Regions from separate parts of the Thalassotalea castellviae genome, predicted to be linked through region 2. Evidence: riboswitches for the same ligand, from Rfam matches in the RefSeq annotation. Region 2 holds a riboswitch; the other holds the start of a gene.

Region 1 (3,427 bases), on a different contig from region 2:
GTGATCCGGGGTATGAAGCATCAAAGAATCAAAGCATTATTAACACATGATATTAATCTTTTTGCCTACCATCTGCCGTTAGATATTCATCCTGTACTAGGGAATAACGCACAACTTGCAAAATTATTAGCAATAAACACCACTGGCCCTCTTGAACTTGGCAATCCACTAAGTGTTGCAGTGCAGGGGGAATTTTCACAAGCGATTTCAGCCTTAAATTTAACCGAGCGTATTAATATGCAATTAGGCAGAGAGTGTTTGCATATTGCTCCGCCATCGAATAAACCCATAAAAACTATTGCTTGGTGCAGTGGTGGTGGCCAAAACTATATCGAACTTGCCGCTGAGCAAGGAATAGATGCCTTTTTATCCGGAGAAGTCTCTGAACAAACCACGCATGTAGCGCGCGAAATGGATATCCATTTCTTTGCTGCAGGCCATCATGCCACTGAACGATATGGTGCAAAGGCTTTAGGAGATTACTTACAAAAAGAATTATCGCTAGACGTGCAGTTTATTGATATTGATAATCCTGTATAAATGTGACGTTAACTAAGTTGATGATTAAACTTCATGCTTGTTTTCTATGAAATAAAAAATTTAATCATCAGATTTTAACCATTGCACAAATAGTCCGACACTTTCATACCATGCATTTGTTGACTGGGTTAAATTATGGCTTTTCGGTAAATAGTAAGACCAATTTTTTTCACTATCGATATTTTTAACCCATTGACTGGCGGGCGCAGGTGTTACTGCAACGCCTTGTTGTTTAAAATAATTCAAGGCTCGCAGCATATGATCAGCATTTGTCACTAAGACAACATGTTTTCCTTTCACCCTTGGCGCGATTAATTCAGCTTCTTCCTCAGTATCTTTTGGAAAGCTTTCAACAATAATTTTTCTCTCTGGTACCCCAAGTAACATGGCCGCTTGCTTAACATTTACTGCATTTGATTTATTATTGTCAAAAGCAGCGCCTGAGGTTATTAATTGAGCTTCAGGGTGCAATTTTAAAATTCGTAATGCTTCGACTAAACGTTGCAATGAACAAGGAAATAATTGCGAGGTAGCGGGGAGCTCAGGATTAGTGGTGTTACCACAGCCCAAAATAACAATGTAATCGACAGGTTTATCACTGTATTGATAACTTTTAAAATTGTTTTCTATAGGGTGCATCACCCGATCAGAAACATAGCCCGTAGATAATAATATCAATAAGCAGCTGGCGCTTAATAAACATTTAAAACTCAGTGACGGTTTTTTATAAAACAAAATCAAAGCTAGTATTAATAATAATGATATTAGGCTTAAGGGCATGATCAAAAAACTTATGATCTTTTTCAGTAAAAACAAATCCATTTTTATTCAGTAAATAAATTGCAAAAAATAATGGTATCAAGCTTTTTGTATAAATTCAGTAGGTCAATTAATTTTCAAGATATTTTTTATCGATTTTTTTATCTTACGAATATAAATTAGGCAATTAAGTTATTGATTAATCGTATCAGATGGGGTTTAATTGCACCGCTGTTAAATTAGACTAAATACTCAAATATTGAATAGCTTTGAAAAGTATTCACTCAATTAAAGGTATTTAAATTTGATTTAACACTCCAGAAGAGGAGCAATAGCTAGGTAGATAACACGAGGAAACCACATTCCTATGACTGTTATTGAGGGAGACTATTGCCGAGGGTATACAGAAACGTGGGGTCTGTTGCTCGGTCACTAAGGTTGAATCCTTAGGATTGTCACCTCTGTTTGGCAATATTGCCAAGTAGAATAGGGTGGAGAGCTTCTGGCTGAAAAGTTAAGCTTTGTACTTTTAATACATCTCTTCATTCAGTCATGCTCTTCCTTGATGTAAATTTAGCTAAATTGATTTAGCAAAATAGGGAGACCTTATCATGTCAGTCATTTCTAACAATGATGATAATCTGATCACCGTATCAAAGTTTGGTGGCACTAGTGTTGCTGATCATCAAGCCATGCTTCGTTGTGCGCATATTATAAAAAATGATCCGACAAACCGTGTTGTGGTTGTTTCAGCTAGCTCAGGCGTCACTAACTATCTTGTACGATTGAGTCAAGCCAATGTTTCAGTAGATGAGCAAAAGCAATTAATTGATAATATAAAAGAAATTCAATTTAAAATTCTTCAAGAACTAAAAGATAGTAAAGCGTTAGAAACGAAAATATTAACGCTTATTGATGAACTAACCGCGTACGCTCAAGCTCAATCGCTTAACCATAGTGCACGCATTGCAGACGCCATTTTATCTTTTGGTGAGCAAATGAGTTCAGTAATTTTTGCGCAAGTTTTACAATCTATTGGTGTTAATGGACATGCGTTTGATGTTCGCCAAATTATGAAAACTAATAGTTTATATGGTCAAGCGGTTGTTGATATTGAACAATTGGCAGACTGTGCTGAAAAAATTCTAAAGAAAAAATTAACGGATCAGGTGATCGTCACGCAAGGTTTTATCGGACAAAACGAAGCTGGTTATACAACCACGCTAGGTCGTGGTGGCTCAGATTATAGTGCTGCGTTAATTGCTGAAGCTCTCAATGCTTCAAGTTTAGCGATTTGGACTGATGTGGTTGGAATCTTTACAACAGACCCGCGAATTACCGATCAAGCACGTGCGATCAAAGAAATTAGTTTTGGTGAAGCTGCTGAAATGGCTACTTTTGGGGCGAAAATTTTACATCCTGCCACTTTAATTCCGGCCATGCGTAAAAATATCCCTGTGTTTGTTGGCTCCAGTAAAGAGCCAGAAAAAGGTGGAACTCGTATTCAGAAAACAGTGGAATCAAAACCCACTTATCGTTCTATATCATTGCGTAAAGAACAAACTTTGGTGACGGTAAAAAGTCCTGCAATGCTCCATGCTAGTGGTTTTCTTGCCAAAGTTTTTGCGGTACTTGCTAAGCATGAATTAAGTGTCGACTTGATCACAACCTCAGAAATTAGTGTGGCGATGACATTTGATAACCCAACGGGCTCAACACAAGCGTTATTAAATTCTACTGTTGTTGACGAATTAGAACAACTTTGTGAAGTGTCTGTTGAAAATGGCTTGTCGTTAGTTGCTGTTGTCGGTAATAGTATTCATAAAACAAACGGGGTTGGTACGAGTATTTTTGATGCGTTATCGGGTATTAATGTTCGAATGATTTGCCAAGGTGCCAGTGAACATAATTTATGTTTCTTGGTGAATGAAGCGCAAGCGAATGAAACTGTGGAAAAACTGCATAACACTTTGTTTGCGTAATTCGTTTAAGCGGGTTAGGCTAATTTAGTTAGTTTCTGATAAAAGGTGTTGATATTACAACACCTTTTATATTTTTTATGGCAATTTAACTTTCATACGCTAGTGGATCTTCAACGTTGTTATCGTGAAAAGCTTCTAGCCTTTCT
Region 2 (3,427 bases):
TAGTGATGCGTTACTCTTTTCATCGCGATATTTTACGATTAACGCACATGCCATATTCAACCCTTGAGACTGAGCCCACTCACCTTTCACAGGACGTGTGCCTGGCACAACAATCGCTCGTTCAGGTATATCAGCGCCTTTTTCTAACATCACTTGATTGACACAATCATAAACAGGTACTGACGCTGATAAAGAAACTCCCGGCGCTAAAACCGCGCCTTTCTTAACAACAATACCTTCAACAATAACAACCCCTGCACTTAAAAAAGCATCATCTTCAATTATCACGGGGCTAGCGCCTACAGGCTCTAAAACACCACCGATTTGCACGGCAGCTGATACATGAACATTCTTACCGATTTGGGCACATGAACCAATTAATGCATGACTATCTACCATAGTGCCAGAGTCAACAAACGCACCTACGTTAATATAAGCGGGTGGCATAATTATGACTCCTGGAGCTACATAAGCCCCACGACGAACAGATGAACCACCGGGTACTAATCGCACCTCGTTTTCAACGGTAAATTCACGGGCTGGTAAATTATTTTTATCAACAAAGCCTTGGTATATTCCTGAAAATTCGGTATTTTCTCCAGCTTTAAATGCCGCTAAAATCGCTTCTTTGGCAGCAATATTCGCTTGCCAATTACCTTGTTCATCTTGATTCGCGGCACGTATCGTACCTGCCTCTAACTCAGCTAATGTGTCTTGCCAATTCATTACTACTTAACTCCAATGATTTGTTTTAAATTTACGATTGGCTTTGCTCAAGCCATTGATTTATTTCGATATCTATTGCCATTAAAGACTTTAACGCAAACGGATTATCGGTGATTTCTAACGCGGTGAGAGGGGCACGTAAAGTTGGGTAATTCAACCTATTCGTGAGATGCATTAATACTTTAACCGGAATAGGACTAGCGACTTGAAATAAAGCCTCCACTGCTTTATCCCAAATGGGAAATAATGTTTGATGCTGACCCGCTAATGCCATATTTACATAACGATGCGTAGCTTGTGGCCATACATTTGCAGCTACTGAAACCAGACCTTTTACACCAGCTTCAAGCAAGTGTGCAACCATGGCATCTTCACCGCTATATATGTCAAGTTCAGGACATTGTTGAGCATATGATTTAAAGGTATCCATATCACCGCTTGCTTCTTTCATGGCCCAACAGTTTTTATGGCTTTGAATATTTTTCATCACAGCTAGCGGAATATTAATGCCACTCCGTGATGGAATGTTATAAATCATGCACGGGTGTTCAGATTGCTCTAAAAGCTCACTAAACCAATGAGTTAAACCTACTTCTCCTGGTTTTGTGTAAATAGGGCAAGTTAATAAGTAAGCAGAGATTTCGAGATCATTACACTGGGATATCCACGCTAATTGATTAGGTAGATTATAACCGCCTACTGACACCATTAGGGGAACAGTTAATGATAAAGCACATACACATTTAACCACCGATAATTGCTCTGTAGGAGTTAAGGCTAAGCCTTCCCCTGTACTGCCGAGTAAAGCAATACCATTTCCTGCATTAGCTTGCTCTATGGCGAGTTTTTCTAACGTAACAAAATCAACGTCTCCATTGAGCAACATTGGTGTCACTAATGCTGTCCACAGACGTGTTTGTGCAACCGTTTGAATTTGTTGGGATTGGTTTTTAGTAGCGCTATTCGTTTGATTCATTTCTCTCGAACTCAACTTGTTCGGAGAACTTTAAGGCGTTTGCATAGCCTCACCTTGTGATGAAGAGAGGCTTACAAAGGCCAGAAGCTCTCCACCAGTATTAACATTAAATATTTTAGAAAACTTAAGGTCTAAAACACATAATAAATAGGTGACAATTGTTAGGATTCAACCTAAACAACCGACAAATACATCATCAAAATATGTAATTATCTCGGCGTTAATCTCCATTACTATCAATCACTAGAGTTTGATCTCTTCATGATAACTACCTAGTTAACGCTCCTCTTCTGGCCCTTTTGGGATAACTTGTCCTTCGATGTTTACACGACAAGTTAACTTAAATAAGGGACGCCACTATTAGAACATTTATTCTAAAGCGAAGCAATAGCCGTCTAGCCATCAAAAACCTTCTCTCGTATTAAAATTAATCGTTAGTTTTCTCAGCGTTTCGGTTTTGCATGGCAATTTCAATAGGAACAAGACGATCTTGCCCCCAACTAATTATTTCTTGATATTTAAAACACGGAACGCCCCAAAAGCCCAATGTTTCTAATTCGGTTTGGTTAACGTCTGACCATTGTTGCCAATCATGTTGCTGTGCGTATTCTTTGGCTTTGTGATAATCAAGGTTTATTGATTGACAGATTAACTTCATTACTTGATCTTGTGAAAGATCATAGTTATTTACATAGATAGCTTCAAAAGCCGCGCTTATAAATGCGACAGCTTTCCCGGTAAATTCGGCATAACTGAAAATTTCATAACAATTAACGATGCCTTGTCCAAGTGGATCATTGAAGGTTTTAAAAGGGATATTCGCTAAGTTAGCTTCTCGATGAGCATCAAAATAGATATAGCGTGACTTGTTAATGGGCATTTCCAATCCTCGCATTAACATAGGTAAAACCGGCTTAATTATCAGTCTCGTATTATATTTCTGCGCCAATTTTTTAACTTTTTCAAAGCCGATATATGAATAAGGACTGCGTAAAGAAACAAAAACCTCACAAGTGTTTTCATTAGATAAACGCTCACTACCGGTATTATCGCTTTCATCCTGACTAGCTTGATTATCGGTTAACAAATTAGCAGTATATTTATTAATTTTATCTGTATGAATCAAGCCCAGAGCAATCAGTTTTCTTTCTAAATGAAGTAATCGGTCGATCCCTAAATACCAGTCTCCTGCAAAAAATAGCGTTGCCGGTAAATAATGACCTTTATTATTCAGTCTTTGCTGATTTTTGATTTGAAAATTAATCAAAGGAGTGGAAGGATTATAGTAAAAATCAAATTCGTCAAACCAAGTTTGTTCAAATATTTTCATGGCTTGCGTGACATTTTTTTCTTGCAACTGCCAAAGTTGTTGACCAGTGACTAAAGCTTTAGCAGAAGGATAACCTGCAATGGCTTTAAGCCCATATTGTTGAGCAATATAATTAGCATCTTGTAGCGCCCATGCTCGCCTTAGCTTAGGATCAATTGAGATACTCGGTACCGCTTCATATATAAGGAATAGTTTTAATTTAATGTTAAACCGCTGTTCCAAATCATGTAAAACTTGCACCAGCATAAAACTGTGGGGGTCGTTAAGTGCTAAATAAACTTCAACACTCGGCTTATCAGCAAATATATTCGGCCAATGCAAATACTTAAGCGTTAATATATGCGCTCTGGTTTTACTTCTCAGCCATGCTGCTTTCATTTTTGAAATTAATTTAG

What was found. A riboswitch is a leader RNA that binds a small molecule or an ion and turns the genes downstream of it on or off. The one in region 2 is predicted to bind lysine.
Region 1: another riboswitch for lysine. It lies ahead of lysC (lysine-sensitive aspartokinase 3); the one in region 2 lies ahead of dapA (4-hydroxy-tetrahydrodipicolinate synthase).

What each region holds. Positions count from the first base shown of each region.
Region 1 covers NZ_JAVRIF010000013.1:29,141-32,567, forward strand. Annotated here, with positions in the region: gene RM573_RS16895 (Nif3-like dinuclear metal center hexameric protein) at 1-540, shown strand, start outside; gene RM573_RS16900 (ElyC/SanA/YdcF family protein) at 601-1,218, opposite strand; lysine riboswitch at 1,613-1,809, shown strand; gene lysC (lysine-sensitive aspartokinase 3) at 1,911-3,281, shown strand; gene queC (7-cyano-7-deazaguanine synthase QueC) at 3,367-3,427, opposite strand, start outside.
Region 2 covers NZ_JAVRIF010000003.1:27,587-31,013, reverse strand. Annotated here, with positions in the region: gene RM573_RS06480 (2,3,4,5-tetrahydropyridine-2,6-dicarboxylate N-succinyltransferase) at 1-726, opposite strand, end outside; gene dapA (4-hydroxy-tetrahydrodipicolinate synthase) at 758-1,702, opposite strand; lysine riboswitch at 1,779-2,000, opposite strand; gene RM573_RS06470 (DsbA family protein) at 2,130-3,410, opposite strand.